2 regions of the Mycolicibacterium parafortuitum genome follow, and region 2 is predicted to be linked to the other one. Evidence: predicted binding sites of a transcription regulator. Region 2 holds the regulator's gene; the other holds the start of a gene.

Region 1 (11,020 bases), 3.4 Mb from region 2:
GCGGCGCCTCGTCGACTGGCTCGACTACGCGCTGGAACTCGGCACGTCGGGACTGGCGCTCGGTCCCGTCTTCGCGTCCTCGACCCACGGCTACGACACCACCGACCACTACCGCATCGACCCCCGGCTCGGCGATGACGGCGATTTCGACCACCTGGTCGCCGAGGCGCGCAGGCGCGGCCTGAGGATTCTGCTCGACGGCGTGTTCAACCACGTCGGCACCGACTTCCCGCGATACCGGGACGCCGTCGAAGGCGGGGACACCTCGTGGTTCCGCACACGCGGCGGCGAGTTCGTGACCTTCGAAGGTCACGGCGGCCTGATCGCGTTGAACCACCGCAATTCCGAGGTCATCGACTACACCGTCGACGTGATGCGGCACTGGCTGGACCGCGGCGCCGACGGCTGGCGTCTCGACGCCGCCTACGCCGTACCCGACGCGTTCTGGGCGCAGGTACTGCCCCGGGTCCGGGAGAGCCATCCGGAGGCGTGGTTCGTCGGCGAGGTGATCCACGGCGACTACGCGGCCCGCGTACGCGACTCCGGCTTCGACTCCGTCACGCAATACGAACTGTGGAAGGCGATCTGGAGCAGCATCAACGACGTCAACTTCCACGAACTCGACTGGGCACTGACCCGGCACAACGAATTCCTCGACACCTTTGTGCCACTGACGTTCATCGGCAACCACGACGTCACCCGGATCGCCAGCCAGTTGGAGAACCCCGTCCACGTCGAGCACGCCCTGGTCGTCCTGCTCACCACCGGCGGCACCCCGAGCGTGTACGCCGGTGACGAAGTCGCCTACCGCGGGGTGAAAGAGGAACGGTTCGGCGGCGACGACGCGGTGCGGCCCGAATTCACCTCGCCCTTCGACGGTGTGGGCGAGCACGGCCACCAGCTGTACCGCACCCATCAGCATCTGATCGGGTTGCGCCGCAGGCATCCGTGGCTGCGCTTCGCGCGCACCACACCGCTGTCGGTGACCAACGGCGGCTACGTCTACATCACCCGCAACGACGATGACGCCCTCGTCGTGGCTCTCAACGTCGATGACGAACCGCTGCCGTTGACGCTGACCGGACTCGGAATCGGGCACGCCGAGATCGTCGCCGGATCGGGGGCGCCGCCGGCCGAGGTCGTTCCCGACGTCGTGGTGCCCGCCCACGGCTGGCTCATCCTGAATCCGCGGTGAGCAGCTCGAGGGTCACGGGATCGTCGCGGCCGTCGTAGAACGCGTCGAGGACGGCGCGCAACGGTGCTCGGTCGTCCCCGTCGGCCGCCCGGCTGAACAGCGTCATCGACGATCGCACCTTCAGGTCGTCGGGATAGCCGAGGATGTCGGTCGCCGACCGCCCGGCATGGGTGGCCAGCACCGACGCACACTCGCGTAACCGCGGCCCGAGGACCGGGTGCGCCAGGTAGGCGCGGGCCTCCTCCAGCGAGCGGATGCCGTACTTCTCGGCGGTCGCGCTGCGCCCCAGCCCGCGCAATTGGGGGAACACGAACCAAATCCAGTGGCCGCGTTTGGCGCCGGCCCGCAGTTCGTCCAACGCACCCGCATAGCTGCCCTGCTGCGCCTGGACGAAACGCGCGAGGTCGTACGGGTCATCGGCGGACACGGCTCCGTTTACCCCCAGCCCTGGCAGGGAATGTGTGATCTGAATGACATTTTTCCCGAGGACCGTGCGTGCACCCGAGAAACTGAGGAAGAGACGCGGGCGCCACGGCGTGCTGTCCAGGATGAGCATCCAGTCCAAGCTGCTGCTGATGCTCCTTCTGACCAGCATCCTGTCGGCGGCCGTGGTCGGCGCGATCGGCTACCAGTCCGGCCGGTCGTCGCTGCGCGCCTCGGTGTTCGACCGCCTCACCGAGATCCGCGAGTCACAGTCACGCCAATTGGAGACACAGTTCTCGGACCTGAAGAACTCTCTGGCGATCTACTCCCGGGGCAACACAGCGGCGGAGGCGATCGCAGCGTTCACCGCAGGCTTCGCCGAACTGGACGCGGCGACCATCAACATCGGGCAGGCGGCGTCGCTGCGCCGGTATTACGACCGCATGTTCGCGGACATGACGCTCGACGACGGCGGCAACCGCGTCGACGTCCGGGCCCTGCTGCCCAAATCGAACCCGCAGCGGTACCTGCAGGCGCTGTACTCGGCCCCGTTCGAGAACTGGGAGCGGGCGATCGAGTTCGACGATGCGCGCGACGGCAGCAGGTGGTCGGCGGCCAATGCCCGCTTCAACGAGTTCTTCCGCGAAATCGTGCACCGTTTCGAATTCGAAGACCTACTGCTGCTCGACACCGACGGCAACGTCGTCTACTCGGCGTACAAGGGACCCGACCTGGGTACCAACATCCTCACCGGGCCCTACCGCGAAGGCCAACTCACCGAGGCCTACGAGAAGGCGCTGGCGTCCAACTCGATCGACTACGTCGGTGTCACCGACTTCGGCTGGTATCTGCCCGCGGAAGAACCGACCGCGTGGTTCCTGTCCCCCGTCGGATCGCAGGACCAGATCGCCGGCGTGATGGCGGTCCAGTTCCCGATATCGCGGATCAACGACCTGATGACGGCCAAGGGCCAGTGGCGCGACACCGGGATGGGTAAGACCGGCGAGACGATTCTGGTCGGGCCCGACGACCTGATGCGCTCGGACTCGCGACTGTTTCGTGAGAACCGGGAGGCGTTCGTCTCCGATGTCGTCGACGGCGGCACCCCGCCCGAGATCGCCGAGGAGTCCATCGATCGTCGTGGCACCACCTTGGTGCAACCGGTGAACACCGAGTCCGTCGAAGAGGCACAACGCGGCAACACCGGGGCGCTCATCGAGGACGACTATCTGGGCCACCAGGCGCTGCAGTCCTACTCACCCGTGGATCTACCGGGCCTGCACTGGGTGATCGTCGCCAAGATCGACACCGACGAGGCCTTCGCCCCGGTGTCCCAGTTCACCCGAACACTGGTCTTGTCGACGGTGCTCATCATCTTCGCGGTGTGCCTGGCGGCGATGCTGCTGGCCCGGCTTTTCGTGCGCCCGATACGACGGTTGCAGGCCGGCGCCCAGCAGATCGGCGCCGGCGACTACGAGGTCAACATCCCGGTATGGTCGCGCGACGAATTCGGTGATCTGACAACGACATTCAACGACATGAGCCAGAACCTGGCGATCAAGGAGAAGTTACTCGAGGAACAGCGCGCCGAGAACGAACGGCTGATGCTGTCCCTGATGCCCGAGCCGGTGATGCGGCGCTACCTCGACGGAGAGGAAACCATCGCCCAGGACCACAACAACGTCACCGTGCTGTTCGCCGACGTGCTGGGCCTCGACGACCTGTCGCACCGGCTGACCTCCGAGGAGCTGCTGGTCGTCATCAACAGCCTGACCCGGCAGTTCGACGCCGCCGCCGAGAGCCTCGGTGTCGAACACGTGCGCACCCTGCACGACGCGTATGTCGCAGCCTGCGGGCTGAACACCCCCCGATTGGACAACGTTCGGCGCACCGTCGACTTCGCGATCGAGATGGACCGCATCGTCGACCGCTACGCCGCCGAATCCGGGTACGACCTGCGGCTCCGAGCGGGGATCGACAACGGCGCGGTGTCGAGCGGACTGGTCGGGCGCTCCACCCTGACCTACGACGTGTGGGGCGCGACGGTCGACCTGGCCTTCCGGGTGCAGCGAGGTAACCCGCAGGCCGGAATCTATGTCACCGCCCGGGTGTACGACGTCATGCACGACACGCTGGAGTTCGTCGCTGCCGGTGAGTCGGCCGGCGAGCACGGAACCGAACCGGTCTGGCGGCTGCGGGGGCACCCACAGTGATTAGCGTGCTGAACTCGACGTGGTTGGTCTGGGCCATCGTGGTCGCCGTCGGCTTCCCGGTGCTCCTGGTCCTGCTCACCGAGGTGCACAACGCGCTGCGACGACGCGGCAGTGCGCTGGCCCGCCCGGTGATACTGCTGCGCAACTACATCCTGCCGCTGGGCGCCCTGCTGCTGCTCCTGGTGCAGGCCATGGAGATCTCCGACGAGGCCACCTCGGTGCGCGTGGTCGCCACCCTCTTCGGGATCGTCCTGCTGGTGTTGATGCTGTCGGGTTTCAACGCCACGCTGATCCAAGGGGCGCCGGAAGACAGCTGGCGCAGGCGAATGCCGTCGATCTTCCTCGACGTCGCGCGGTTCGCGGTGATCGCGGTCGGCGTCACCGTGATCATGGCCAACATCTGGGGCGCCAACGTGGGCGGCCTGTTCGCCGCGCTGGGCGTCACCTCGATCGTTCTCGGCCTGGCACTTCAGAACTCGGTCGGCCAGATCATCTCGGGTCTGCTGCTGCTGTTCGAGCAACCGTTCCGGCTCGGCGACTGGATCACCGTGCCGACCGCGGCGGGCCGGCCGGCCGCGTACGGGCAAGTGGTCGAGGTCAATTGGCGCGCAACCCATATCGACACCGGCGGCAACCTTCTGGTGATGCCGAATGCCGAACTCGCCGGTGCGTCGTTCACCAACTACAGCCGCCCGCCGGGTGAGCACCGGCTCACGCTCGTGACGAACTTCGACGCCGGCGACCCGCCGGACGACGTGTGCGCAATGCTCTCGGCCGTCGCCGCGATGCTGCCGGACGTTCGTACCGACGGCCGGATCACCACGCTCTATCTCGGCGGCGCCGAGTACGAGACGTCGATCCCGCTGTACACCCCCGCCCTGGACGAGGCGGTGCGGAGCACGTTCCGGCGCTGGGTCTGGTACGCGGCGCGGCGCGAAGGCTTGCGCCTGGACGGTGTCGCCGACGACTTCGGCACACCGGAACGGGTCACCTCGGCGATGCGCGCGGTGGCCTCGACGCTGCGGCTCACCGAGGCGGAACAGCACGACATCGCGGCGGTGATGCGATTGGTGCGCTATGGCGACGGGGAACTTCTGCAGCGGCCCGGGCAGGTCCCGTTCGGCATGAGGTTCGTCGTCTCGGGGCGGGTCAGCCTCACGGTGACCGACCGCGACGGAGCGGTGATCCCAGCCCGCACCCTCGAGCGGGGCGACTTCCTGGGACAGACCGCGCTCACCCGCGAGCCGGTGCTGGCCACCGCCCACGCGGTCGGAGAGCTCACCGTGCTGGAGATCGCGCGCGACGAGATCGAGCGTCTGGTCCGGCGAAAGCCCATTCTGTTGCAGGTGCTCGGCGCTGTGATCGCCGAGCGGCGCGCGAGCGAGCGCCGCCTGATGGCGGCCGTCGACGACTGAAGGCACTCCGGCGCCGCATGTCCGGCGAATCCGGCCTGAGTCCTTTTCGTTAGCCAACCGCGATGTCCGAGCGCCGTGTCGCGGCGGTAACCACGCAGCCCCAACGTGTTTCATGGGCATTGCACAGCGACGGCACATTGCACGCATGCGCGAGACTTGACGAGAAAGGTGGGTTGGTTGCCGTTATGAGGTTCACAGAGAAGTGGCGGGGTTCCGCACGGGCCACGATGCGCCGAGTGGCGATTGCCGCGCTGGCCGCCGTTGCACTGCCCGGGTTGATCGGCGTTGCCGGCAACTCGGCGACGGCGGGGGCGTTCTCCCGACCCGGCCTTCCCGTCGAATATTTGGACATCTTCTCCCCGTCGATGAACCGCGACATCCGTATCCAGTTCCAGGGCGGCGGGCCGAACGCGGTCTACCTGCTCGACGGTTTGCGGGCGCAGGAGGACTACAACGGCTGGGACATCAACACCCCGGCGTTCGAGTGGTTCTACCAGTCCGGTCTGTCGACGATCATGCCCGTCGGCGGCCAGTCGAGCTTCTACAGCGACTGGTACCAGCCCTCACGCGGCAACGGGCAGAACTACACCTACAAGTGGGAGACGTTCCTGACCCAGGAGCTGCCCGCATGGCTGGAGGCCAACCGCGGCGTGTCCCGGACCGGCAATGCGGTCGTGGGTCTGTCGATGGCCGGTAGCGCCGCACTGACCTACGCGATCCACCATCCGCAGCAGTTCATCTACGCGGGCTCGCTGTCGGGCTTCCTGAACCCGTCCGAGGGCTGGTGGCCGATGCTGATCGGGCTGGCGATGAACGACGCGGGCGGCTTCAACGCCGAGAGCATGTGGGGTCCGTCCTCGGATCCGGCGTGGAAGCGCAACGACCCGATGGTCAACATCAACCAGCTGGTCGCCAACAACACCCGCATCTGGGTGTACTGCGGCACCGGCACCCCGTCTGACCTGGACACCGGAACCCCGGGCCAGAACCTGATGGCCGCGCAGTTCCTCGAAGGGTTCACGCTGCGCACCAACATCGCGTTCCGCGACAACTACATCGCGGCCGGTGGCACCAACGGCGTGTTCAACTTCCCGCCGGCGGGCACCCACAGCTGGGGCTACTGGGGACAGCAGCTGCAGCAGATGAAACCGGACATCCAGCGGGTTCTGGGGGCTCAGGCCACGGCCTAGCACCCACCCCACACCCAGAGAGCCTGCCGTTTCCCCCGAGCGGCAGGCTCTCTGCTGTGTGCGGGCGGGCACCCCCCCGGTTTCGCCGAACTGAGGTTCCCGGTTGTGGTTTGACCCGAAATCACGACCAGGAATCCCAGTTCGGCGAAAACTCAGCCCTGGACGGTCGGGCGGATCGTCAGATCGCCGATCTCCACGCCGTCGGGCTGCTCGATGACGAACGCGACGGCGCGGGCCACCGCGTCCGGGTCCAGGCCGAACGCGTCCATGTCGGCCCGGACCCGCCTGCGCAATTCGGGATCGGTGACAGACGCGTCGAGCTCGGTGTTCACAAAACCCGGAGAGATCGACGTCGTGCGGATGACGCCGTCGGTCGACTCCTGCCGCAGCGCCTCCATCACCGTGCGGACCGCGTTCTTCGTCGCGGCGTACACCCCCTGGCCCGGCACGATCTTCAGCCCCGACGTCGACACCGTGGTCACGAAATGGCCGCGCCCCTGACGCCGGAAAACCGGTGTCGCCGAGGCGAACCCGTGCAGAACGCCACGCAGGTTGACGTCGACCATCGCCATCCAGTCCGCGACGTCGCCGTCGGCGATCGGGCCGGTCGCCGCGATCCCGGCATTGCCGACCAGGACGTCGAGGCGCCCGTACTCGGCGACGGCGGCGGCGACGAGCGCGTCCAGGTCCGCGGCCCGGGTGACGTCGGTCGCGGTGACGACGACCTGCGCCCCGGCCGCGCGCAACTCGTCGGCGAGCGCATCCAGCCGATCCACCCGGCGCGCTCCGAGCACGAGCCGCGCGCCGCGCGCCGCCAGCCGGCGGGCCGTCGCCGCCCCGATCCCGCTGCTCGCGCCGGTGATCGCGACGACCTTTCCGGTGATGCCGTCCTCGTGCTCGGTCATACGGGCTACGACCATTGCCCGCCGCCCGCTATTCCGCTGCGGGCGAAATGCCCGGGGAACAAAAGGTGAGCGCCACAAGGTTGAGTCGAGCAGGTTCAACTTTGGGTTGAACGTACCCCAGGAGGATTGATGCCTGAAGCTTTGCAAGTCCCCGTGCACTTCGTCGCCGAACCGATCGTTCTGCCCGGGATGGTCGTCCCGATCGAACTGGATGACGCCGCCCGCGCCGCGGTCGACGCCGCGCAGGCCAGTGAGTCCGGCAAGCTGCTGATCGCGCCGCGCCTCGACGACCGCTACCCCACCTACGGTGTGCTGGCATCGGTCGTGCAGGTCGGGCGTCTGCCCGGCGGCGGTGCGGTCGCGGTGGTGCGCGGCGAGAAACGCGCCCACATCGGATCCGGCGCCAGCGGCCCCGGCACCGCGCTGTGGGTGCTCGTCGAGGAAGTCGCCGAACCCGCGACCACCGACGAGACCAAAACGCTTGCCGCCGAATACAAGAAGCTGTTGCTGGCGATGCTGCAGCGCCGCGAGGCATGGCAGATCGTCGACGTGGTCAACAAGATCACCGACCCTTCCGCGCTGGCCGACACCGCCGGCTACGCGTCCTACCTCAGCGACGTGCAGAAGCGTCAGCTGCTGGAGACCGAGAACGTCGACGAGCGGCTGCGGCTGCTCATCGGCTGGACCGGTGACCATCTGGCCGAGACCGAGGTCAACGACAAGATCGCCGAGGACGTCCGAACCGGCATGGAGAAGCAGCAGAAGGAATTCCTGCTGCGCCAGCAACTCGCGGCGATCCGCAAGGAGCTCGGTGAGCTCGACGAGAACGGTGACGAGTCGACCGACGACTACCGGGCCCGCGTCGAGGCCGCCGATCTGCCCGAGAAGGTGCGCGAGGCGGCCCTGCGTGAAGTCGGCAAGCTGGAGCGGTCCAGTGAGCAGAGCCCGGAGGGCGGCTGGATCCGCACCTGGCTCGACACCGTGCTGGACCTGCCGTGGAACGTGACCACCGAGGATTCGACGGATCTGAAGTCCGCCCGGGAGATCCTCGACGCCGACCATCACGGCCTCGAGGACGTCAAGGACCGCATCGTCGAGTACCTCGCCGTGCGTGCCCGTCGCACCCAGCGCGGCATGTCCGTCGTCGGCGGTCGCGGTTCCGGCGCGGTCATGGTGCTCGCCGGCCCGCCCGGGGTCGGCAAGACCTCGCTCGGCGAGTCCGTCGCGCGCGCACTTGGCCGCAAGTTCGTCCGCGTCGCCCTCGGCGGCGTGCGCGACGAGGCGGAGATCCGGGGGCACCGGCGCACGTACGTCGGCGCACTGCCTGGCCGCATCGTGCGGGCCATCGGCGAGGCGGGATCGATGAATCCCGTTGTGCTGCTAGACGAGATCGACAAGGTCGGCTCCGACTACCGCGGTGACCCGGCGGCCGCGCTGCTGGAGGTGCTGGATCCGGCGCAGAACCACACGTTCCGCGACCACTACCTGGATCTGGACCTGGACCTGTCCGACGTGGTGTTCCTCGCGACGGCCAACGTCATCGAGAACATCCCGACGGCACTGCTGGACCGGATGGAGCTGGTCGAGCTCGACGGTTACACCGCCGACGACAAGCTGGCGATCGCCCGCGACTTCCTGCTGCCGCGCCAGCGCGATCGTGCGGCGCTGACCGACGACGAGGTCACCGTCACCGACGCGGCGCTGCGCAAGATCGCCGCGGACTACACCCGCGAGCCCGGGGTGCGGCAGTTCGAACGGCTGCTGGCCAAGGCGATGCGCAAGGCGACGACGAAGCTCGCCGCCGGGTCTGGACCGATCGTCATCGACGAGGCCGATCTCGTCGCGTACCTGGGGCGTCCGCGCTTCACCCCGGAGTCGGCCGAGCGCACCGCGGTGCCCGGGGTCGCCACGGGTCTGGCGGTGACCGGTATGGGTGGTGACGTCCTCTACATCGAGGCCGGCGCGACCGATGGAGAGCCGGGACTGCAGCTGACCGGCCAACTGGGCGACGTGATGAAGGAGTCCGCGCAGATCGCGCTGTCCTACGTCCGCTCCCACGCGGCCAAACTCGGCGTCGACCCGAAGGCCCTGGACCGTCGCATCCACATCCACGTCCCCGCCGGTGCGGTGCCCAAAGACGGGCCGTCGGCAGGCGTGACGATGGTGACCGCGCTGGTCTCGATGGCCACCGGGCGCCAGGTGCGCGCCGACGTCGGGATGACCGGTGAGGTCACGCTCAACGGCCGGGTGCTGCCGATCGGCGGGGTGAAGCAGAAGCTGCTCGCCGCCCAGCGCGCCGGGTTGGGATGCGTGTTCATCCCTCAGCGCAACGAGGCGGATCTCGACGACGTGCCCGCCGACGTGCTGGAGGCACTCGACGTGCGGCCGATGACCGACGTCGCCGACATCGTCGCGCAGGCGCTGGTGCCTGCCGGCCAGGCGGAGCAGGTCGCCGCGTAAGGCCGCTCGGGAAGCTGCTGACGAAAGCGCGTGTTTGTACGCAGATGACCGCGTGTCACCGTACAGACACGCGCTTTCGCGGTGTCGGTTAGCGTCACCCCATGGCCTACGACACCGGCCTCGCCGACCGTGTCCGCGAACTGATCGCGTCCGAACGCGGAGTCGACGAGAAGAAGATGTTCGGCGGGCTGGCCTTCCTGATCGACGGCAACATGGCGGTCGTGGTCAGTTCACAGGGGGGTCTGATGATCCGGGTCCCACCCGAACAGACCGACGCGCTGGTGTCCCGCCGCCACGTCGAGCCGATGGTGATGTCAGGACGCGAGATGCGCGGCTGGTTGCGCGTGCACGCCGACGGGGTCGCGACGACCCGGCAGCTGTCGGCGTGGGTGGCCCGCGGCGTCGACCGCGCCAAGAGCCTGCCCGCCAAGTAGCGGATTCGATACCGCCGCACCGGGTAGCCGTCCGGCATGAGCCACGACGACACGACACGCAGGCTGCTCGAGGAGGCGGGCACCACCTACGCCGAGGAAGCCGGTATCACGCTCGCGGACACACCGATGCCGCTGTTCGAACTGCTGGTGCTGTGCATGCTGGCCAGCAAGCCGATCGACGCGACCGTCGCGACCCGGGCGGCCAGAGAGCTGTTCGGCCAGAAGCTGCGCACCCCCGCCGCGGTGCTCGACGCGGACCGCCGGACCATGATCGACGCGTTCGGCCGCGCCGGATACGCCCGTTACGACGAAAGCTCGGCGACCCGGCTGGTCGATATCGCGTCCGCGGTCCGCGACGACTACCACGGCGATCTGCGCGAGCTGGCCGCCCGCTGCGAGCAGGACCGCGACGCGGCCAAACGGCTGCTGAAGGAGTTCACCGGCATCGGCGACACCGGCGCCTCCATCTTCCTGCGCGAGGTGCAGGACGTCTGGACCTGGGTGCGGCCGTACTTCGACACTCGGGCCACCGCCGCGGCGAAAGACCTGGGCCTGCCGGGCGACCCCGACGAGCTGGCCAGTCTCGGCCGGGGTGAATGTGCCCGGCTCGCGGCCGCTTTGGTCCGGGTGTCACTCGACGACGAGCTGCGAGACACGATCGCGACGTAACCGGCGGATGGTCCAATGGGCTATGCGATACGTGATCCGCATGGCACTCGCCGGGACAGCCGTGCTCGGCGCGGGGTGTGCCGGACCGACCGTAGTCAACACCGAGGACGCGGCGC
Region 2 (11,020 bases):
GCAGCTCGCCGGGGTCGCCGGTGACGGTGACCCGAGGGCCCTTACCGACGGTGGCCAGGGTGTCGCCCTGCGGGGTGCGCAACACCACGGTCGCCGGTGATCTGCGCAGGGTCATCCGCGCCATCATCGCGACCGGCCTGCGCAGTGCCGACACCGTCTGGTCGTCGAGCGGTCGCGGCTCCCACTCGCCGCCGGCCCGGCGTACGTCCTCGTGGTGGATGAACATCTCGGCGACGTTGGCGATCGGGTCGAGCAGTTTGAACGGCGAATAGATCGGCGGGCCGTCGGCGACCTGGCCGAGCAGCACGTCCCAGTCGGTGGATGCGGCGGTCTGCTGCTGCACCCGCTCGGTGTAGCCGGCGAACGCCGGGATCAGGATGCCCGGGGCAGCGTCCAGCCGCCGCTCGCGCACCACCAGATGCGCGGTCAGATCCCGCACATCCCAGCCGTCGCACAACGTCGGGGCGTCGGGCGGGGTGTCGCGGAACGTCGCCACCAGCGCGGCCCGCTCTCGTTGTGCAACGGTCATCGTCGGCCTTTCGGTTCAGTCATCGGGCAGCCACCAGCCTTGCCGACCGGGCAGCGTCAATGCTAGATCGGGCCCCCACGAGCCCATTTCGTAATCGTGCGGCCGCGGGGGATGGTCCAGGACCGGCTGGCACACCTGCCACAGCCGGTCCACCTCGTCGGCGCGCGCGAACAGGGTCTGGTCTCCACGCAGCACGTCGAGCAGCAACCGCTCGTAGGCGTCGAGCCCGTCGTTCTCGTGGCGCTCGGCGCTCAACCGCACCTCCGAGCCGACGGGCTCCACGGTCAGGTCGGGGCCGGGCTTCTTCACATTGAGCTCCAGCACCGCCGTCGGGGTCTCGGTCAGGTCCAGTGCCAGCCGGTCGCGATGGGTTCCGTCGGCCCCGAACAACGCGCCGGCCGGTTTGCGGAACGTGATGGTCACTGTCCTTCGGTTGTCGCCCAGCGCTTTTCCGGTACGCAGATAGAACGGGACGTCACGCCAGCGGTCGTTGTCGACGAACGCCTCCAGTGCCACGAACGTCTCGACGTCCGAGTCGTCGGCGACCCCGTCCTCGTCGCGGTAGCCGGCGTACTGGCCGAACACCACCCGCTCCGGGTCCAGCGGCCGCATATCGCAGAACACCTGGGCCTTGGCATCGCGCAGCCCCTGGGCGTCCAGTGTGGCCGGCGGCTCCATCGCGATGAACCCCAACACCTGGCACAGGTGCGTGGTGACCATGTCGCGGAAGCATCCGGTCGACTCGTAGAAGCCGCCGCGGCCCTCCAGTGCGATGTCCTCGGGTACGTCGATCTGCACTGATTCGATATGCCGGTTGTTCCAACAGGGTTCGAGCAGACCGTTGGCGAAGCGCAGCGCCAGGATGTTCTGGACGGCTTCCTTTCCCAGGAAGTGGTCGATGCGGTAGACGCTCCGCTCATCGGCGACCGCCTCGGTGGCCGAGGCGAGCCGGCGTGAGCTGTCCAGGTCGGTGCCGAACGGCTTCTCCACGATGATGCGCGCGTCGTCGGCGAGCCCCTCGCGGCCCAGCATCTCGATCGTCGGCTGCATCGCCGTCGGCGGCACCGAAAGATAGATCAGGGTCTGGGTGCGCTCGCCGAGTTCGTCGCGGGCCCGACGTACCGCCGAGGCGAGCTCGTGACCGTCCTCGTCGGTCGCCGACTGGAAGCTCAGACGCTCCAACAAGGTGTCGGCGACGTCCTGTTCGAAACCCTTGACCGATTCGGAGAGCCCGTCGCGCACCGACTCCCGGAACTCGTCAGCGCTGTCGGGGGAGGATCGGCCGGACCCGATGATCCGGTAGTCGTCGGGCAGCCGGCCCGCCGCGGCAAGCCGGTACAGGCTGGGGAACAGCATGCGGCGCGCGAGGTCGCCGCGCGCGCCGAACAGCACCAGCACGACCGGGTCCGCTGCGTCCTTCATGCCTGGTCCTTTCCGAGATCGATCAGGGCGTTCTCCACCACTTCGGTCAGCGCCGGGTGGATCCAGTACGGCCGGGACGCCAGCTCGTCGGCACGGATGCCGAAGTTCATTGCGACGACGAAGATCTGGATCAGGGTGGCGGCCTGCGGCCCGATCACATGGGCGCCGAGGATCTCTCCGTCGGAGGTGGCCAGCACCTTGCACAGCCCGCTCTCGTCCCGCATGGCCCAGCCGTAGGCGATATCGGAGTAGCGGGCCAGGCCGACTCGGTGGTCGAGACCGTCGTCGCGGCAGTCTTTCTCGGTGCGTCCGATCGCCGCAATCTGCGGTTGGGTGAACACCGCCGAGGGCACCAGCTCGTGGCTCACCGCGTGCAGGTCGTCAGGATGCAGCAGATTGTGTCGGACCACCGCGGCTTCCCGATTGGCGACGTGTTTGAGCGGGACGGCGGTGCTGACGTCGCCGAGAGCGAACACGCCCTCGGCGGTGGTTCGGCAGTGCCGGTCGACGACGATGCGACCGTCCTCGTGGGTGTCGATGCCACCCTTCTCGACGTCGAGGCGGTCGCTGTTGGACCGCCGTCCGGTCGCGACGAGCAGCATGTCGGCGCGCACCGTCGATCCGTCGTCCAGGTGAAGGCTGAGATCTCCTGCGGTGCCGGTGATCTCGGCGACCTCGCTGCCGCAGCGCAGGTCGTAGCGCGACCGGGCGAGCTCGGTGTAGACATCGCGGACCGTGTCGTCGTGCGGGCCGCCGAGCAGTCGGCCGGACTTCTCGATCAGGGTGATGCGGCTTCCCGCGGCGGAGAACACGTGCGCCAGTTCGGCGGCGATGTAGCCGCCGCCGAGCACGGCGAGATGGTCCGGCGCGGTATCGAGGCGCATCACGGTGTCCGATGTCTGGTACGGCAACCCGGATTCGACGACGACGTCGGGGACGACGGGGCGGCCGCCGGCGGCCACGACGATGCGCTCCGCGGCGACCTCGACGGTGTCCCCGTCCACCGACACCCGCAGACGTCCGGGTTCGGTGAACCGGGCGTGCCCCTTGTAGACGGTGACGAAATCGCTGTCGCGGCGGCCCTGTTCGCCGTCGGCGGCGAGCTCGTCGGTGCGGCCGAACACCCGGTCCCGCAAGGCGGTCCAGCGCAGCCGAGGCTCTGCTCCTCGCGCGAGCGCTCGTCGGTGGACGTCCGCGTCGATGTCGATGTCGAAGTCCGCCGCGCCTGCGACGGTGTCGGCGACCTGGGCGCTGTAGGACAACATCTTCGACGGGATGCAGCCGTGGTTGACGCAGGTGCCACCGAACTTGCGGTCGTCGATGATCGCGACGTCGAGGCCGGAGAACCGGTCGTCGACGACCATGTTTCCCGACCCCGCGCCGATGACGACCAGATCGTGGGTGCGCACCCGCCTGCTGTTCCCGGAAGCTGACGGATGTCAAACCCCCGGTGGCGACCTCAGAACGCCTCGACGCCCTCCACCGCGATGGCCATGCCGTGGCCGGTGCGGTCGTTGGTGAAGCGGGTGCCCATCTCGTCGGCCTCGATCGTCCAGCCGACCGCGGAGTAGGTGCGGTAGTCCAGGGTCACCGCCGGGATCGCCCCGAGGTTGCCGAGCACCCACTGCAGGTCACCGTCGGCGTTGATGCGGACTCCGTTGGCCGGCAGCCCGTCGACCTCGGGGGCGTTGCTGAACGCGGACTCGCAGCCGACCTCCTGCGCGTCGAGCTGGCATCGGGTCTTGCCCGATTTCGTCTCGATGAAGACGTAGCCACCCTGCGGTCGCAGCACCTCGCCGCCGGACCGGGGCGGCGCACTCGGCGCCGGCGAGGCCGGGGTGGACGGTGCCGGGGAGGATGGCCTGGTCGGGCGCGGCGTCGGGAAGTCGGGTTCGGTGAACGTCGTGTCACCGGCGCGGGTGGCGGTGCCGTCCACCACGGACTGGCATCCGGCGAGCAGTGCCGCCGATGCGAGCGCTCCCGCCACGATCAGCCGCGTCCTCATCGATCGCCAGCCTACGCAGTTTGTTGCACAAGTGACGGAAGTGACGCGGGAACAAAATCCGTGCCCACCCTGTTGAGCATTTCGACAAGTTGAGTGACATCGACTCAAGTTAGGCTTGACACGGCACCGCCGGGAGGAGCAGTCTTGAGTGCGGTGCACTCAGACCAAGGCAACAGCTATTCAGGAGGCAGTAACTATGGCTCGTGCGGTCGGTATCGACCTCGGGACCACCAACTCCGTCGTCGCAGTACTGGAGGGTGGCGACCCCGTCGTCGTCGCAAACTCTGAGGGCTCCCGGACCACGCCGTCGGTCGTCGCGTTCGCGCGCAACGGCGAGGTGCTGGTCGGTCAGCCCGCCAAAAACCAGGCCGTCACCAACGTCGACCGGACCATCCGGTCGGTCAAGCGTGAGATCGGCACCGATTGGACGGTGGAGATCGACGGCAAGAACTACACGCCGCAGGAGATCAGCGCGCGCGTGCTGATGAAGCTCAAGCGCGACGCGGAGGCCTACCTCGGCGAGGACATCACCGACGCGGTGATCACCGTTCCCGCGTACTTCAACGACGCCCAGCGTCAGGCCACCAAGGACGCCGGCCAGATCGCCGGCCTCAACGTGCTGCGCATCGTCAACGAGCCGACCGCGGCCGCGTTGGCCTACGGCCTCGACAAGGGTGAGAAGGAACAGACCATCCTGGTGTTCGACCTCGGTGGTGGCACGTTCGACGTGTCGCTGCTGGAGATCGGCGAGGGTGTGGTCGAGGTGCGCGCCACCTCCGGCGACAACCACCTCGGTGGCGACGACTGGGACGACCGGATCGTCGAATGGCTCGTCGACAAGTTCAAGGGCACGTCGGGCATCGACCTGACCAAGGACAAGATGGCGATGCAGCGGCTGCGTGAAGCCGCCGAGAAGGCCAAGATCGAACTGAGCTCGAGCCAGAGCACGTCGATCAACCTGCCCTACATCACCGTCGACGCGGACAAGAACCCGCTGTTCCTCGACGAACAGCTGACGCGGTCGGAGTTCCAGCGCATCACCCAGGATCTGCTGGACCGCACCCGTAAGCCGTTCCAGTCCGTGATCAAGGACGCCGGTATCTCGGTCTCCGACATCGACCACGTGGTGCTGGTGGGTGGTTCCACCCGGATGCCCGCGGTCACCGATCTGGTCAAGGAACTGACCGGCGGCAAGGAGCCCAACAAGGGCGTGAACCCGGACGAGGTCGTCGCCGTGGGCGCCGCGCTGCAGGCCGGTGTGCTCAAGGGTGAGGTGAAAGACGTTCTGCTGCTTGACGTCACCCCGCTGTCGCTCGGTATCGAGACCAAGGGCGGCGTGATGACCAAGCTCATCGAGCGCAACACCACGATCCCGACCAAGCGGTCGGAGACCTTCACCACCGCCGACGACAACCAGCCGTCGGTGCAGATCCAGGTCTATCAGGGCGAGCGTGAGATCGCCGCGCACAACAAGCTGCTCGGCAGCTTCGAGCTGACCGGTATCCCGCCGGCTCCGCGCGGTGTCCCCCAGATCGAGGTCACCTTCGACATCGACGCCAACGGCATCGTCCACGTGACGGCCAAGGACAAGGGCACCGGCAAGGAGAACACGATCAAGATCCAGGAAGGCTCCGGCCTGTCCAAGGAGGAGATCGACCGGATGGTCAAGGACGCCGAGGCGCACGCCGAGGAGGACCGCAAGCGTCGCGAAGAGGCCGACGTCCGCAACCAGGCCGAGTCGCTGGTCTACCAGACGGAGAAGTTCGTCAAGGAGCAGCGCGAGGCCGAAGGCGGATCGAAGGTTCCCGAGGACACCTTGACCAAGGTCGACGCCGCGATCGCCGACGCCAAGACCGCACTTGCCGGCACCGACATCGGCGCCATCAAGTCGGCCATGGAGAAGCTCGGCGAGGAGAGCCAGGCCCTCGGCCAGGCGATCTACGAGGCGACCCAGGCCGAGCAGGCCGCGGGTGGCCCGGCCGGCGGATCCGCCGGCGGGTCGGCTTCCAACGATGACGTGGTCGACGCCGAGGTGGTTGAGGACGATCAGGAGCGCAAGTGAGCGACGCGGATCGAGTAGAGGAACCGATTACCGTCACTGACAAGCGGCGCATCGATCCCGAAACCGGGCAGGTGCGTGAGAATCCGACGCCCGAGCCGGCCCCCGGTGGGCCGGCCCCGGCCGCCGACGACACCGTCGGCGGCCCGGCTTCGGCCGACAGTGCCGAGGTCGAGGAGCTGAAGGCGACGCTGCAGCGGGTCAAGGCCGAGTACGACAACTACCGCAAACGCACCCTGCGCGATCAGCAGGCGATCGCCGAGCGGGCCAAGGCGTCGGCGCTGGTCGCGCTGCTGCCGGTTCTCGACGACCTCGACCGCGCCCGCAGTCACGGTGACCTGGAGGGCGGCCCGCTCAAGGCCGTTGCCGACAAACTCGCCGGTGCGCTTGAGGGGCTGGGCCTTTCGAGCTTCGGCGAGGAGGGCGACGAGTTCGACCCGGCGCTGCACGAGGCCGTGCAGCACGAGGGCGACGGAACGCACCCCGTGGTCGGCACCGTGATGCGGCGCGGTTACCGGGTCGGCGAGCAGGTCGTCCGGCACGCGATGGTCGGTGTCGTCGACACCGTGCCCGGCGCGTCCGGGGACGGTAATGCCGACGGCGGGCAGCAAGAGCCCGCAGAATCATGAGAATTGACGGAATCTAGATGAGAAAAGGTAAGGAGGTGACGCGGTATGGCCCAGCGTGAGTGGGTTGAGAAGGACTTCTACAAGGTGCTCGGCGTCGCCTCTGATGCCGACGAGAAGGAGATCAAGCGGGCCGCCCGCAAGATCCTCGCCGACAACCACCCTGACCGGAACCCGGGCAACGCCGAGGCCGAGGAGCGCTACAAGGCCGCCTCCGAGGCCAAGGAGGTGCTCACCGACGCCGCCAAGCGCAAGGAGTACGACGAGACGCGCCGCCTGTTCGCAGGCGGTGGCTTCGGTCGCGGGCGTTTCAGCGGCGGCGGTGGCGGTTTCGGTGGGTTCGGTGGAGACGGCGCCCAGGAGTTCAACCTCAACGATCTGTTCGACGCCGCCGGTCAGGCCGGCGGCGCGAACATCGGTGACCTCTTCGGCGGACTGTTCGGCCGCGGCGCACAGCAGCCGCGCCCGACCAGGCCGCGGCGCGGCAACGATCTCGAGACCGAGACGGAGCTGAGCTTCCTGGAGGCCACCAAGGGTGTCGCGATGCCGCTTCGGCTGACCAGCCCGGCGCCGTGCACGAACTGCCATGGCAGTGGTGCGCGGCCCGGCACCAGCCCGAAGGTGTGCCCGAACTGCAACGGCGCCGGTGTGATCAGCCGGAACCAGGGTGCGTTCGGGTTCTCTGAGCCGTGCACCGAATGCCGGGGCAGCGGCTCGATCATCGAGAACCCGTGCGAGGAGTGCAAGGGCACCGGGGTCACCACGCGTACCCGCACCATCAATGTGCGGATCCCACCGGGTGTCGAGGACGGACAGCGTATCCGGCTCGCCGGTCAGGGTGAGGCCGGGCTGCGTGGCGCGCCGTCGGGTGACCTGTATGTGACCGTCCACGTCCGGCCGGACAAGGTGTTCGGCCGCAACGGGGACGATCTCACGGTGAGTGTGCCCGTCAGTTTCCACGAATTGGCATTGGGGACAACGCTTTCGGTCCCGACCCTGGAAGGCAAGGTCGGGGTCCGGGTGCCGAAGGGCACCTCCGACGGCCGGATCCTGCGGGTGCGTGGCCGCGGCGTTCCGAAACGCGGTGGCGGACACGGCGATCTGCTGGTGACGGTGAAGGTGGCGGTGCCGCCGAATCTCGAAGGTGATGCCGCCGAGGCGCTGGAGGCGTACGCCAAGGCCGAGCGCGCTAGTGGGTTCGACCCCCGGGCGGGATGGGCGGGGAATGTCTGATGGCCGCCCGGAAGGAAGAAGCGCGCACATATCTGATCTCGGTGGCCGCCGAGCTGGCCGGTATGCATGCGCAGACCCTGCGCACCTATGACCGGCTCGGCCTGGTCACCCCGCAGCGCAGTTCCGGTGGTGGACGGCGTTATTCGCAGCGCGATGTGGACCTGCTGCGCGAGGTGCAGCGGTTGTCGCAGGACGAGGGCGTCAACCTCGCCGGGATCAAACGCATCATCGAGCTGACCAACCAGGTCGAGGCGCTGCAGGCGCGGGTGCGCGAGCTCAGCGACGAGGTCGAGCGATTGCGGTCCCAGCCGCGGCCCAAGAGCACCGCGCTGGTGGTGTGGCAGCCGCGTAATCAGCAGCGCTAGACCGCTCACCGCCGAAATTGCGTTCCGGCAGGAGTCTTCTCGAAGTTCCTCTGCTGGAATGCAATTCCGGCGGTCTTGTCGGCTAGGAGACCTTGATCCGGAACTGTGCGACCGCCGACTCGCCGGGCTGCACCTCGCGGTAGCCGCCCCGGCGCAGCGCATCGGTCGCGGCGGCCATCGGCTCGAAGCACACGACATCGTCGTCGCCGGGTGCGTAGACCTGTGCGGCGGTGTAGCCCTGGTCGAAATGGACCTCGATGCGGCGTCCGCCGCCGGACAACGCGAACACCGAGCCCTCGGGGACCTCGTCGAATCCGTCGTCGATGAACCTGTCGCCCAACACGTCGGTGGCGGCCGGGCGCTGCTCGACGCGGCCGGTCGGGATGCCCCACGCGTTCACCGGCTGATACCGCATCGCCGGGGTCTCGATCTGCCACTGTGCCCGCGGTACACCCGGGAGCTGCAGGTACGGGTGGAACCCGAAGCACATCGGCACTCGCGCGCCGGTCGTCGCGGTCACCGTCGTCGTCACCGTCAGGGTGCGGTCACGCAGCGTGATGTCCAGCGTGAGCAGGTGCGGGAACGGGAAGGTCGCCAGCAGCGCGGGCCGCGCCGCGAAATCCAGTTCGGCCGTCAGCTGCGACTCCAGCAGCGTGGTCACCGTCCAGTCCCGGTAGCCGCCCAACGTGCCGTGGATCGGCACGCCGTGCTGATCGGTGCGTACCCCGCCGGTGCCGGGGGTCAGCGTCACGACCGCGCCGTCCACGCCGTACCCCATGCTGCTCAGCCGGTTGGCCCACGGGTACAGGATCGGGATGCCCATGGTCTTGTGGTTGGACACGTAGGCCTGCAGGCCGCGGCGCTGACCGAGCAGTTCGACCCCGTCGTCGGACAGCGAGGTCGCGACCATGCCGGCGATCGGGACATAGGTCGCGGTCAGCGCCGACGACGGATCACGCAGCGTGACGGTTTCGAACTCCTCCATGACAGCGATCCTGCCATGCGGGGCTCAGTCGGCCAGCGGATCGTGCTGGATCCTTTCCGCAGGTGCGCCTTTGGCGATCAACGCAGCCTTGGTGGCTCGCACCATCTCCGCGCGTCCACACAGCAGGATCTGACGATCACCCCAGCTGCCGTAGCGTGTCACCACCTCGGGCAACAGGCCGGTCTGGCGTACATGCAGCCCGCGCGGCGGGGTGTTGTCGGGGTAGTCGCCGGCCCACGGCGGATCGAAGTTCAGCTCCGACACCGGAGTCACCGACAGCCACGGATTCATCGATGCGATCTCCCACAGCGTGCGCAGATCGTAGAGCTCGCACGGATACTTCGCGCCGAAGAACAGATGCACGCGCGGGTTCACCGCGTACCGGGCCAGATCCATGATCAGCGCACGCAGCGGTGCGAGCCCGGTGCTGCCCGCGACCATCAGCACGTCGCCGCCGTCACGGTCGACGTGCATGCCGCCGTGCGGATTGGCCAGCCGCCACCGGTCCCCGGGCCGGGCCTCGCCGACGATGGCGTGGCTGACCATGCCGCCCGGCACCGAGCGCACGTGGAACTCGACATGGCCCTGCGGGTCGGCCGGCATGGCCGGGCTCAGGTATCGCCACCGGCGCGGCCACTGCGGCACCTGCACCGGCAGGTACTGCCCCGGGTGGTAACTCAGCGGGTGATCCATCTTCAGCCGCACCACCGCCACGTCACGGGTGGGCCGCAGGTGCTCGAGGACGGTGCCGTCGCAGAACGGGGGAGTGGACTCGGCATCGGCCGCCCCGTTCATCACCTCCACGGCCAGGGTGAGCACGTCGGAGACGGCCTCGGCCAGCCGGGCGTCCCACCGGTCGGCCAGCGCGGCGCGCACGGTGGCCACCAGCGCATCCTTGAACGCCGCGTAATGCGCCGGGGTGACGCCGTACTTGCGGTGGTCGCGGCCCAGCTGGGCGAGGAACGCGACGGGCTCCTCCGCGCGCTGGGCGATCAGCTCGTCGCACAACCAGCACATCGCCTGCGCGAAGACCCGGCGCTGGGTGGCCATGTCCGGCGGGAACAGGTCGCGGGCGGACAAGTCGGCGGCGAACCATCGCGTGTAGAAATCGCCGACGAGTTGCTCGGACCCGAGCGCGGGATCGAACGCGTCCCTGAGGATGCGCACCGAGTCGCGGTCTTCGAGTCCCACGCCGGACGATCCTAGGTCAGGAAGCTGTGCCCTTGCCCTGCCGAACAGCGGCGGCCACGGTCAGCCCGATGCCGAACAGCACCCAGCAGGCCAGCACCGCGATCGCTGTCGTCGCGCCGCGGCCGTCGAATGCGGCCGCCGAGCGCAGCAGCGTCGCGGTCGCGCCCTGCGGCATCAGTTGGCCGAATTGTCCCCACCCCGACGGCAGCATCTCCGGCGCGCTCGCGAGGCCGGACAGCGGATTGCCGACCAGCAGGGCCAGCGCCGTCCCGACGCCGAGCCCGATCCTGCCGAACAGCGAGCCGAGACCGAGTACGGTCAGCGCCGCGGCCGCGATGCCCAGCGCCAGCGCGGCCGACACATCCCACAAACCGGTCTCGATCGATCCGAGCACGAACCGCAGCAGCGCCGCGATCGTGACGCCTGCGACGGCGGCGAACACCATCGTCGCGGCCAGCCGGGTCCATATCTCGCGGGGCAGCGCGAGGACGAGCGCGATGGCGGGCAGGATGCCGGCCAGCGTGATGGGCAGCGCGGATGCGGCCAGCCCGGCGCCGCGGGGATCGCGAGCCGTCGGCGGCGCGAGGTCCTCGGTCTGCAATTGC

The links. Region 2 encodes HspR, which represses chaperone genes until heat shock. Its sites were predicted from a motif close to ANNTGAGTNNNNNNNACTCANNT; they were not measured.
Region 1: the regulator HspR is predicted to act here: its motif matches at 7,420-7,442, upstream of lon (endopeptidase La).

The regions. Positions count from the first base shown of each region.
Region 1 covers NZ_AP022598.1:4,264,254-4,275,273, reverse strand. The annotation lists gene NTM_RS20325 (alpha-amylase family protein) at 1-1,195, shown strand, start outside; gene NTM_RS20320 (DUF1810 domain-containing protein) at 1,176-1,622, opposite strand; gene NTM_RS20315 (adenylate/guanylate cyclase domain-containing protein) at 1,744-3,831, shown strand; gene NTM_RS20310 (mechanosensitive ion channel domain-containing protein) at 3,828-5,246, shown strand; gene NTM_RS20305 (esterase family protein) at 5,432-6,436, shown strand; gene NTM_RS20300 (SDR family oxidoreductase) at 6,589-7,341, opposite strand; gene lon (endopeptidase La) at 7,471-9,801, shown strand; gene NTM_RS20290 (TfoX/Sxy family protein) at 9,903-10,235, shown strand; gene NTM_RS20285 (endonuclease) at 10,272-10,904, shown strand; gene NTM_RS20280 (hypothetical protein) at 10,945-11,020, shown strand, end outside.
Region 2 covers NZ_AP022598.1:903,634-914,653, reverse strand. The annotation lists gene NTM_RS04290 (TIGR03085 family metal-binding protein) at 1-529, opposite strand, end outside; gene zwf (glucose-6-phosphate dehydrogenase) at 545-1,951, opposite strand; gene NTM_RS04280 (mycothione reductase) at 1,948-3,360, opposite strand; gene NTM_RS04275 (hypothetical protein) at 3,411-3,956, opposite strand; gene dnaK (molecular chaperone DnaK) at 4,153-6,018, shown strand; gene grpE (nucleotide exchange factor GrpE) at 6,015-6,644, shown strand; gene dnaJ (molecular chaperone DnaJ) at 6,690-7,874, shown strand; gene NTM_RS04255 (heat shock protein transcriptional repressor HspR) at 7,874-8,239, shown strand; gene NTM_RS04250 (aldose 1-epimerase) at 8,322-9,224, opposite strand; gene NTM_RS04245 (FAD-binding oxidoreductase) at 9,249-10,415, opposite strand; gene NTM_RS04240 (hypothetical protein) at 10,432-11,020, opposite strand, start outside.